Sphaerotilus montanus: one gene and its partner. Each later gene encodes a partner of the first gene's protein in a complex. Links are inferred from orthologs where the notes say so. Each region holds a gene or a part of one and is shown on either strand. Other genes may lie near its edges. The genes, in order: secA and secY.

Region 1 (5,882 bases):
ACGGTGATCTCGGCCTGCTTCATCACGCGCTGGCCGTCTTCCTCGCGGTACGCCGGCCGGCGCCCGCCCTGGTGGACGACGTGCACATCGTCCAGGTAGAGGTCGATCAGCGTCTGGTCGAGGTCGGCGATGCCGGCATAGCCGACCGCGGCGAGGATGCGGCCGAGGTTCGGGTCGCTGGCGAAGAACGCGGTCTTGACCAGCGGCGAGTGGGCGATGGCGTAGGCGGCCTGCAGGCACTCGTCCTCGGTCCGGCCGCCTTCGATGCGCACGGTGATGAACTTGGTCGCGCCTTCGCCGTCGCGCACGATGGCCTGCGCCAGCTGCTGCGACACGGCGATCACCGCATCGCGCAGCGCCTGGCCGTCGGCCGAGTCGAGCGCGGTGATGGTCGGGTTGCCGGCCTGGTGGGTGGCGATCAGCAGGAAGCTGTCGTTGGTGGAGGTGTCGCCATCAATGGTGATGCGGTTGAAGCTGCGGTTGGCGGCCTCCGTCACCAGCGGCTGCAGCAGCGCGGGGTCGATCGCGGCGTCGGTGGCCACGAAGCCGAGCATGGTGGCCATGTTCGGGCGGATCATGCCGGCGCCCTTGCTGATGCCGGTGACCGTCACGGTCTTGCCGCCGATCACGACCTGCTTCGACGCCGCCTTGGGCAGCGTGTCGGTGGTCATGATGCCGGCGGCGGCATCGGCCCAGTGGTCGGGCTGCGCATCCGCCAGCGCGGCGGGCAGGCCGGCCAGGATGCGCTCGCTCGGCAGCGTCTCCATGATCACGCCGGTCGAGAACGGCAGCACCTCTTCCGGCGCGATGTCCAGCGCCTGCGCCAGCCCGATGCACACCGAGCGGGCGCGCACCAGACCGTCGTCGCCCGTGCCCGCGTTGGCGTTGCCGGTGTTGATGACGATGGCGCGCTTGGCGGGGCCGGCGGCGAGGTGGTCGCGGCAGATCTGCACCGGTGCGGCACAGAAGCGGTTCTTCGTGAACACGCCGGCCACGCTGGAGCCGGGTGCCAGCAGCACGACGGTCAGGTCACGCCGGTTGGCCTTGCGCACGCCGGCCATCGTGGTGCCGAGCTGCACGCCGGCGACCGGGTGCAGGTCCTGGGGATTGGGAGCGGTGAGATTGACGGGCATGGCAGTCTGGCGGTCGAAGCGGAAGGAGCGCAGACGCGGCCCTCCCGGGCTTCAGCCCTCAGACGGTGGCCACGCTGTCGCGCGAATCGGCGATTGTAGGGACGCTGTCGGTGGACAGGCGGGCCAGCAGGTACTGATCGCACAGCTGCCCGCGGGCGTCGCGCTCGACCTTGCGCATCAAGCCTTCGCGCTGCAGGCCCAGGCTCTCGGCAAAGGCCAGCGCACGGGTGTTGCGCACGTCGCACCACACCTCGATGCGCGCCATGCCGCGGCTGTAGGCCCAGTTCATCAGCGTCAGCGTCGCGTCGCGCATCAGGCCACGGCCGCGTTGCCGGCTGCAGCCGACAAACCCGATCTGGCAGCGCGGCACGCCGAAATCGACGCTGTGCAGGTCGACACAGCCGACGTAGGTGCCGGTGTCGTGCTCGAAGGCCAGGTACATCACGCCCTCGCCTTCGGTGTCCACCCAGTCGCGCTGGCGCTCGCAGTGTTCGAGTGCCGCCACGGCATTCCAGTGGTGGTGCCCCCAGGCGATGAAGTCCAGGTCGACCATCGACCGCTGCACGCTCGCGTGGAAGGCGGGCGCATGGCGGGGATGGATCTTCTCCAGGCGAAGGCGTCGGCCCGGAATCGTTTCCGGGCTGCGGCGAAAGGTATCAGGTGTCATGGTCATCTCGGCGCGGACGACCGAGGATCAGGTCAGTTTGCCGTGGCAGAGCTTGAACTTCTTGCCGCTGCCGCAGGGGCAGGGATCGTTGCGGCCGGTGCGCTGCATCTGCGTTTCCGACAGTTCTGCAGCGCTGGCCTCAGCGTCCTGCGACACGCTGCCATCCTCGTTCGGGTGGGTGTAGGTGACGTTGGCGAGGTGCTCCGCACGCTCCTCGATGGCCACCGCCGCCTGCGCCACTTCGTCCGGGCTCTGGATGCGCACGGTCATCAGCAGACGGGTCACTTCCATCTTCACCACGTCCAGCAGCTGGCTGAACAGCTCGAAGGCCTCGCGCTTGTATTCCTGCTTCGGGTTCTTCTGGGCATAGCCACGCAGGTGGATGCCCTGGCGCAGGTAGTCGAGCGCCGAGAGGTGGTCGCGCCAGTGCGTGTCGATCGCCTGCAGCAGCACCATGCGGCCGAAGTTGCCGAACTGCGTGGCACCGACCTGCGCCACCTTGGCGGTGTAGGACGCATCCGCCGCCACGCACACCGCTTCGACGATGTCCTCGTCGGTGGCTTCCTGGCTGGCCTCGACCTGCGCCTTGAGCGGCACGTCGAGCTGCCATTCTTCGCGCAGCGTCTTCTCCAGTCCGTCCAGGTCCCACTGTTCCTCGACGCTCTCGACGGGCACGAAGGCGCGCACCACATCGGTCATCGCGCCGCGGCGCAGGTGCGTGAGCTGCGCGTCGATGTCGGTCTGCTCCAGCAACTCGTTGCGCTGCTGGTAGATGACCTTGCGCTGGTCGTTGGAGACGTCGTCGTACTCCAGCAGCTGCTTGCGCATGTCGAAGTTGCGCGCCTCGACCTTGCGCTGCGCGCTCTCGATCGAGCGGCTGACGATGCCGGCCTCAATCGCCTCGCCGTCGGGCATCTTGAGGCGGTCCATGATCGCCTTGACGCGGTCGCCCGCGAAGATGCGCATCAGCGGATCGTCCAGCGACAGGTAGAAGCGCGAGGAGCCCGGATCGCCCTGCCGGCCGGCGCGACCGCGCAGCTGGTTGTCGATGCGGCGGCTCTCGTGGCGCTCGGTGGCGATGATGCGCAGGCCGCCCAGCGACTTGACCTGGTCGTGCAGACCCTGCCATTCGCGCTTGAGCTGCTCGACGCGCACGGCCTTCTCGGCATCCGACAGGTCCGGATCGGCCTCGACCAGCTGCACCTGCTTCTCGACGTTGCCGCCGAGCACGATGTCGGTGCCGCGGCCCGCCATGTTGGTGGCGATCGTCACCATCTTCGGGCTGCCGGCCTGGGCGATGATGGTCGCTTCGCGGGCGTGCTGCTTCGCGTTGAGCACCTGGTGCGGCAGCCCGGCCTTATTCAGCATCTCGGACACCAGCTCCGAGTTCTCGATCGAGGTCGTGCCCACCAGCACCGGCTGGCCGCGGCCGTAGCACTCCTGGATGTCCTTGACCACCGCCTCGTACTTCTCGCGGCCGGTCTTGTAGACGAGGTCCAGCTCGTCCTTGCGCACCATCGGCCGGTTCGGCGGGATCACGACGGTTTCCAGGCCGTAGATTTCCTGGAACTCGTAGGCTTCGGTGTCGGCCGTGCCGGTCATGCCGCCGAGCTTGGCGTACATGCGGAAGTAGTTCTGGAAGGTGATCGAGGCCAGCGTCTGGTTCTCGGCCTGGATCTTCACGCCTTCCTTGGCTTCCACCGCCTGGTGCAGACCGTCCGACCAGCGGCGGCCCGTCATCAGGCGCCCGGTGAACTCGTCGACGATGGTGATCTCGCCGTTCTGCGAGACGTAGTGCTGGTCGCGGTGGAACAGGTGGTGCGCGCGCAGCGAGGCGTAGAGGTGGTGGACCAGCGTGATGTTGGCGGCGTCGTAGAGCGAAGCGCCCGGCGTCAGCAGCCCGGCCTCGGCCAGCAGTGCCTCGGCCTTCTCGTGGCCGTCTTCCGTCAGGAAGACCTGGTGGCTCTTCTCGTCGGCGGTGAAGTCTCCGGCCTCGATGACCCCTTCGCCGGTGCGCGGATCCGCTTCGCCGATCTGTTTCTTGAGGTGCGGCACGACGGCGTTGATGCGCACGTACATGTCGGTGTGGTCGTCGGCCTGGCCCGAGATGATCAGCGGCGTGCGGGCCTCGTCGATCAGGATCGAGTCCACCTCGTCGACGATGGCGAAGTTCAGCGCACGCTGCACGCGGTCCGCGACTTCGTAGACCATGTTGTCGCGCAGGTAGTCGAAGCCGAACTCGTTGTTCGTGCCGTAGGTGATGTCGGCGGCGTAGGCGGCCTGCTTGTCCTCGCGCGACATGTTCGGCAGGTTCACGCCCACCGTCATGCCAAGGTAGTTGTAGAGCCCGCCCATGGTCTCGGCGTCGCGGGCCGCGAGGTAGTCGTTGACCGTCACCACGTGCACGCCCTTGCCGGCGAGTGCATTGAGGTAGACGGGCAGTGTCGCCATCAGCGTCTTGCCTTCGCCGGTGCGCATCTCGGCGATCTTGCCGTTGTGCAGGGCCATGCCGCCGATGAGCTGCACATCGAAGTGGCGCATGCGCATGAAGCGCTTGCCGGCCTCGCGGACCACGGCGAAGGCTTCGGGCAGCAGGTCATCGAGCGAGGTGCCCGCCGCCACGCGCTGGCGGAATTCGGCCGTCTTGCCGCGCAGCTCGTCTTCGGAGAGCTTCTCGAACTGCACCTCCAGCGCGGTCACGCGCTCGACGACGCGCCGGTACTGCTTGAGCAGGCGGTCATTGCGGCTGCCGAAAATCTGGGTGAGGAGCTTGGGCAACATGAAGTGGACGCAGGTGCAGCAAACCCGCGGCGGTTCAGCCCATGTCGCGGGTGGGGGATCGGAAGGAGGTGAGGTGCGGCCGGGTCAGCAGCAGCGTCGGCAGGCCAGGCCGGCACGCGGTTCAGGCGTGCCCTCGGACAACTTTTGAGTTTATCACCGGGACTTGCGGAGCCTGGTTGCAGGGGTGACCTCGGCCGAGGTGCGCGCGGCGGCATCGAGACTTTCACCTCGGGCCAGGAACTTCGCAGGATCCTGGGGCACGCCGCCCAGCAGCACCTCGAAGTGCAGATGCGGTCCGGTCGAGCGGCCGGTGCTGCCGACCAGCGCGACTTCCTGTCCGCGGCGCACGACGTCGCCGGGCTGGACCAGGATCTGCGAGGTGTGGCCGTAGCGGGTGATCAGGCCATTGCCGTGGTCGATCTGCAGCGACAGGCCATAGGCGCCGTCCCGATCCGCCTCCAGCACGCGGCCACCGGCGGCAGCGCGGATGGGGGTGCCGGTCGGGGCGGCGAAGTCCAGCCCGGTGTGCAGCGCCGCACGGCGGTTGAACGGGTCGATGCGGAAGCCGAACCCGGAGCCCACCGGCACATCCACCGGCGCGATGCTGGGCACCATCAGCATCTCCAGCCGACGCTCCAGCAGCCGGGACTCGACCAGCACGAAGACGTCCCCCGAGCGGTCTGCCTGGGTATCGAGCAGTTCGACCAGCTGGTCGAGCTGCGCACCGGAGGGACCCGCCGCCGGCACGAACGGACCACCGCCCGCCCCCTTGGCCACCGACAGCTCCGACGCCGGGCCGGACGTCGAGGCCTTGCCAGCATCGTCCAGGGCCCGCAGTTCTTCGGGCTTGAGCCCCGCCAGCCCGGACACACGCTCGCCGACCGCCTCCAGCTTGAGCAGCTTCGCCTGCAGTTCGCCCACTTTCTGGGCCATCGCATCCAGATTCTCGCGGGTGTAGCGCTCGCGCTGGACAGCGTCCCGGCCGACCACGGGCCCGACGATCTGGCTGACCACCGGCCAGCCATCGCGCACGGCCTTGAGGAAGACGAAGTGGTAGACAGTGCCCGACAGCAGCAGCATCGCCACCACGAGCGCCGACAGGATCAGCCACAATTGCGCCGGCCGCACATGCATGGAGCGCGTGCGCGCCAAGCCGCCATGGGTGATCAGAATATCCATCGTCGCTTCATTCCTCTGCTGAAACCGGCTGCCACGGCAGTGCCGGATGCCGTGCCCCTGGGTCAGGTACTGGACCGCTGCGAACCCCTGCTGCGTCTGCAGCAGCGGCTGGCCGCGGCCAA
Region 2 (5,479 bases), 330 kb from region 1 along the record:
TGACAGTCGCAACGACGAGTTTTCCGGCGAACGCACAAAGCGTTCGCCGGAAAACCTGCGATTGTAGCGCAACTTAATGAGGTTATCCTGTCTGCGCATGCAGACAGGAATCCGGCATCAGATGCGACGGCGCTTTTGCGGACGGCAGCCGTTGTGCGGAACCGGCGTCACGTCAGAGATCGACGCGATGCGGATGCCCAGGGAAGCCAGCGCACGAACCGACGACTCGCGACCCGGGCCAGGGCCCTTGATGCGCACGTCCAGGTTCTTGATGCCTTGTTCCTGAGCGGCACGACCTGCGACTTCCGCCGCCACCTGGGCTGCGAAGGGTGTCGATTTGCGCGAACCCTTGAAACCCTGGCCACCGCTCGAGGCCCAGGACAACGAGTTGCCCTGACGGTCGGTGATCGTGATGATCGTGTTGTTGAACGAAGCGTGCACGTGAGCGATACCGTCCGCAACATTCTTGCGGACTTTCTTGCTCACGCGGCGCGCGGCGTTGTTGACAGGTGCTTTTGCCATGACTCGAATCTTTCCTGGGCGACGATGCGCTTACTTCTTCAGCGCAGCAGCGCCCTTCTTCGGACCCTTGCGGGTACGGGCATTGGTGCGGGTACGCTGACCACGCATGGGCAGGCCGCGGCGATGGCGGAAGCCACGGTAGCAGCCCAGATCCATCAAGCGCTTGATGTTGATCGAGATTTCGCGACGCAGGTCACCTTCGATGGTGATCGTGCCCACGGCCTCACGGATCTTTTCCAGATCGCCGTCAGTCAGGTCCTTGACCTTCTTGTTGAACGGAATACCGCAGCTTTCGCAGATCTTCTGGGCGGTCGTACGACCGACACCAAAGATCGCGGTCAGGCCGATTTCGGCGTGCTTGTGCGGCGGAATGTTGATACCAGCAATACGTGCCATGGTGACTCTCTAAAGGGTTTCAGCGACGGGTCGATCAACCCTGGCGCTGCTTGTGGCGCGGATCGGTGCAGATCACACGGACCACACCCTTGCGACGGATGATCTTGCAATTGCGGCAGATCTTCTTGACGGATGCCGAGACTTTCATGGTCTTCTCCTTGATCGGCTTGCGCTTCTCTTCCGGACAATGTTGGGAGGTTCGCTCACTTCGCCCGGAACACGATGCGAGCACGACTCAGGTCGTAGGGGGTCAATTCAACGGTCACTTTGTCTCCCGGCAGGATGCGGATGTAGTGCATCCTCATCTTGCCGGAAATATGCCCGAGCACTACATGGCCGTTTTCCAGTTTGACCCGGAAGGTGGCGTTGGGGAGGTTTTCGATGACCTCCCCTTGCATCTGAATAACGTCGTCTTTCGCCATACGAAATCGGCTCGATACGCTTACTCGGTCTTTCTTGTTCAGCGTGCCCTGAAGTTCAGCTTGCCTTGAAACTGGACTTCTTCAACAGCGTTTCGTATTGCTGCGACATCACGTACGACTGGACCTGCGCCCAGAAGTCCATCGTCACGACAACAATGATCAGCAGCGACGTTCCACCGAAGTAGAACGGCACGTTGTACTTCAGCACCAGGAACTCGGGCAGCAGACAGACCAGCGTGATGTACACCGCACCACCGAGCGTCAGGCGCCCGAGGATCTTGTCGATGTACTTCGCGGTCTGCTCGCCAGGACGAATCCCCGGAATGAACGCACCACTCTTCTTCAGGTTGTCTGCGGTCTCACGGCTGTTGAACACCAGCGCCGTGTAGAAGAAGCAGAAGAACACGATCATCGCCGCGTAGAGCAGCACATAGATCGGCTGCCCCGGCGACAGCGCCGACGAGATGTCCTTCAACCAGCGCAGCTTTTCACCGGTCGCGAACCAGCCCACCACCGTCGCCGGCAGCAGGATGATGGACGACGCGAAGATCGGCGGAATCACACCCGCCATGTTGACCTTCAGCGGCAGATGCGACGACTGACCACCGTAGACCTTGTTGCCAACCTGCCGCTTGGCATAGTTGACCAGGATCTTGCGTTGAGCCCGCTCGACGAACACGACCACAAACGTCACCGCGATCACGATCAGCACGATCAGCAGCGCCACGATCACGCTCATCGCCCCGGTGTTGATCAGGTTGACCAGCCCGCCGATCGCACCAGGCAAACCAGCCGCGATCCCCGAGAAAATCAGGATCGAGATGCCGTTGCCCAGACCACGTTCGGTGATCTGCTCACCCAGCCACATCAGGAACATCGTGCCAGCCGTGAGGCTGACGATGGCCGTGATGCGGAACATCGGACCCGGATCGATCACCAGGCCGGCTGACCCTTCCAGCGCCAGGGCAATGCCCATCGACTGGAACAGTGCCAGACCCAGTGCACCGTAACGGGTGTACTGCGTGATCTTGCGACGACCGGCTTCGCCTTCCTTCTTCAGCGACTCCAGCGTCGGGATCACGTAGCCCATGAGCTGCACGATGATCGATGCCGAGATGTACGGCATGATTCCCAGCGCAAAGACGGTGAACCGGGACAGCGCGCCACCCGAGAACATGTTGAACAGGTTCAGGATGCCACCCTGCTGGCCCTTGAACAGCTGTGCAAGCTGCTCAGGGTTGATGCCGGGAACCGGAATGTGCGCGCCGATGCGGTAAACCACCAAGGCCAGCAGCAAGAACACCAGTCGGCGACGCAGATCGCCGAACTTGCCGTTCTTGGCCAGTTGTGTCGGGTTCGTTGCCACGGAAGACCTGTGACTCAGGCAGCGATCGAGCCGCCAGCGACTTCGATGACCACCAGCGCACCAGCGGTTGCCGCCACGCCCTTCAGCACGACCTTCTTGGTCAGCTCGCCGGACTTGATGACCTTGACGTTCTTTACCATGTCAGCCACCAGACCGGCCTGCTTCAGCACCAGCACGTCGACTTCGTCGACCGCCAGGTTCTGCAGTTGCGACAGGGTGACTTCAGCGTTGTACTTCAGCAGTTGCGACTTGAAGCCGCGCTTCGGCAGACGACGTTGCAGCGGCATCTGACCGCCTTCGAAGCCCACCTTGTGGTAGCCACCAGCACGCGATTTCTGACCCTTGTGACCGCGACCAGCGGTCTTGCCCAGGCCGGAACCGATGCCGCGACCCACGCGGCGCTTGGAGTGCTTCGCACCCGATGCCGGTTTGATCGAATTGAGTTCCATGATTACAGCACCTTCACCAGGTACGAGACCTTGTTGATCATGCCGCGCACCGCAGGGGTGTCTTCCAGCACGGATTCGGTGTTCATGCCACGCAGGCCCAGACCACGCACCGTGGCACGGTGCGATTCGCGGGTGCCGATCGGGCTCTTGACCAGCTTGACCTTGACGGTCTTCTTGTCGGTGTTCTCAGACATGTTGTCCTCCGGCCCGCTCAGTTGAAGATTTCTTCAAGCGTCTTGCCACGCTTGGCGGCCACCGCGGACGGGGTCGTCATGCGAGACAGGGCGTCGAACGTGGCGCGAACCATGTTGTACGGGTTCGAGGATCCGAGGCTCTTCGCGACGATGTCGGTGATGCCCATGACTTCGAACACAGCGCGCATCGGACCGCCAGCGATGATGCCGGTACCAGCGGGCGCGGGCGCCAGCAGGACCTTGGCAGCACCATGCTCACCAGTCGCGTTGTGCGGCACGGTGCCGTTGCGCAGCGGGATCTTGACCATGCCGCGGCGCGCCGATTCCATCGCCTTCTGGACGGACACCGGCACTTCACGCGCCTTGCCCTTGCCCATGCCGATGCGACCGTCGCCATCACCAACCACGGTGAGTGCAGCAAACGCCATGATCCGGCCGCCCTTGACCACCTTGGTCACGCGGTTGACTTGGATCATCTTCTCGCGCATGCCGTCGTCGCGACCTTCGTCAGCAACCTTCGGTTGAAACTTAGCCATTTTGTATTCCTTCGTTTCGAGCGAGGCGGATCAGAACTGCAGACCGGCTTCGCGCGCTGCATCGGCCAGCGCCTTGATGCGGCCGTGGTACGCGAAACCAGAGCGATCGAACGCCACCTTCTCGACGCCGGCGGCCTTGGCCTTCTCGGCGATGCGCTTGCCGATCAGCGTCGCGGCATCGACGTTGCCGCCTTTGCCAGCCGCGCCGAGCTGCTCGCGGACTTCCTTTTCGGCGGTCGAAGCGCTGGCGAGCACCTTCGAGCCGTCGCCGGAAATCACGCTGGCGTAGATGTGCAGGTTCGAGCGGAAGACGCTCAGACGAACCGCGCCCTGCAATGCAATGCGGGCACGGGTCTGACGGGAGCGGCGCAGGCGCTGTTCTTTCTTGTTCAACATGGTGCGGCTCCTTACTTCTTCTTGGTCTCTTTGATCGTGACCTTCTCATCCGAATAACGGATGCCCTTGCCCTTGTAGGGCTCAGGGGGACGGAAGGCACGAACCTCTGCGGCCAGCTGGCCGACGACCTGGCGATCAGCACCCTTGATCAGGACTTCGGTCTGAGTGGGGCACTCGACCTTGATGCCTTCCGGCATTTCCTTGACCACGGGGTGCGAGAACCCGATCTGGAGGTTGAGCTTCTGACCCGAGGCTTGAGCGCGGAAACCCACGCCGACCAAGTTCAGCTTGCGCTCGAAACCCTTGCTCACGCCATTGACCATGTTGTTGACCAGCGCACGCACGGTGCCGGACATGGCATTGGCTGCGGCCGAATCATCGGTCGGAGCAAAAGACAGCTTGCCAGATTCGTTGCTCACCTTGACCAGGCGATGCACCGGACGCACCAGAGTGCCCTTGGCACCCTTGACGCTGATCTGGTCTTCGGTGACCGACACGTCCACGCCTTGCGGGACGGTGATCGACATTTTTCCAACGCGGGACATTTCCGGGTCTCCTGCCTTATGCGACGTAGCAGAGGACTTCGCCACCGATACCGGAAGCGCGCGCCTTGCGGTCGGTCATCACGCCCTTGGGGGTGGTGACGATGGCGACACCCAGGCCGTTCTGGACCTGGGGGATGTCGTGACGGCCCTTGTAGATACGCAGACCAGGGCGACTGACGCGCTCGATGCGCTCAATCACCGGGCGGCCGGCGTAATACTTCAGACCGATCTGGAGTTCGGACTTGCCGTCCGTCGTCTTGACTGCGAAACCGTCGATGTAACCCTCGTCCTTGAGGACTTGCGCAATGGCAGCCTTCAATTTGGACGCTGGCATCGCAACGCTGGCCTTCTCGACCATCTGCGCGTTGCGGATGCGGGTCAGCATGTCGGCGATAGGATCACTCATGCTCATGGAATAACTCCTGTTCGTGCCCTGGGGCCGGCTTACCAGCTCGCCTTGACGACACCGGGGATGTCGCCTCGGAAGGCCAGTTCACGAATCTTGTTGCGCGCCAGACCGAACTTGCGGAACGTGCCGCGCGGACGACCGGTGATCCCGCAGCGGCTACGCAGACGGGTCGGATTGGCATTGCGGGGCAGCTTCTGCAGAGCCAGACGCGCCATGTAGCGCTCTTCTTCCGACTTGTTGCTGT

The links.
Region 2: the proteins of secA (region 1) and secY are in contact, whole or in part, in a crystal structure (PDB 3DIN), measured with the Thermotoga maritima proteins. The link is inferred for Sphaerotilus montanus from one-to-one orthologs. Residues at the interface, in WP_004082002.1 of Thermotoga maritima: Glu261, Ala262, Arg263, Lys300, Ala301, Arg302, Thr303, Ile304, Ile305, Leu323, Tyr324, Asp325, Pro326, Val329, Ser330, Tyr333, Ile336, Lys340, Phe345, Val349, Glu363, Phe364, Tyr374, Ser375, Gly376, Gly377, Glu393, Ile395, Thr482, Ser483; in WP_004081795.1 of Thermotoga maritima: Glu108, Gly109, Glu110, Glu111, Ala236, Glu237, Arg238, Arg239, Ile240, Thr241, Ile242, Gln243, Tyr244, Ala245, Arg246, Arg247, Val248, Thr249, Gly250, Arg251, Arg252, Val253, Tyr254, Gly256, Ala257, Ser258, Thr259, Tyr260, Leu261, Pro262.

Annotation. Positions count from the first base shown.
Region 1 is NZ_JACCFH010000001.1:1,104,789-1,110,670, forward strand. Bases 1,628-4,913 are described here. They hold secA (preprotein translocase subunit SecA), read right to left. Parts: upstream 4,582-4,913; coding sequence 1,828-4,581; downstream 1,628-1,827. Other genes in these bases: BDD16_RS04870 (GNAT family N-acetyltransferase), read right to left, coding at 1,628-1,800; BDD16_RS04880 (M23 family metallopeptidase), read right to left, coding at 4,735-4,913. In the rest of the region: bifunctional glutamate N-acetyltransferase/amino-acid acetyltransferase ArgJ, read right to left, coding at 1-1,133; more of BDD16_RS04870, read right to left, coding at 1,192-1,627; more of BDD16_RS04880, read right to left, coding at 4,914-5,760; BDD16_RS04885 (DciA family protein), read left to right, coding at 5,812-5,882. UniProt on the Escherichia coli protein: Required for protein export, interacts with the SecYEG preprotein conducting channel.
Region 2 is NZ_JACCFH010000001.1:1,436,934-1,442,412, forward strand. Bases 552-3,434 are described here. They hold secY (preprotein translocase subunit SecY), read right to left. Parts: upstream 2,707-3,434; coding sequence 1,396-2,706; downstream 552-1,395. Other genes in these bases: rpsM (30S ribosomal protein S13), read right to left, coding at 553-918; rpmJ (50S ribosomal protein L36), read right to left, coding at 953-1,066; infA (translation initiation factor IF-1), read right to left, coding at 1,122-1,340; rplO (50S ribosomal protein L15), read right to left, coding at 2,721-3,155; rpmD (50S ribosomal protein L30), read right to left, coding at 3,158-3,349. In the rest of the region: rpsK (30S ribosomal protein S11), read right to left, coding at 118-522; more of rpsE, read right to left, coding at 3,435-3,885; rplR (50S ribosomal protein L18), read right to left, coding at 3,916-4,281; rplF (50S ribosomal protein L6), read right to left, coding at 4,293-4,826; rpsH (30S ribosomal protein S8), read right to left, coding at 4,843-5,238; rpsN (30S ribosomal protein S14), read right to left, coding at 5,271-5,479. UniProt on the Escherichia coli protein: The central subunit of the protein translocation channel SecYEG. Consists of two halves formed by TMs 1-5 and 6-10.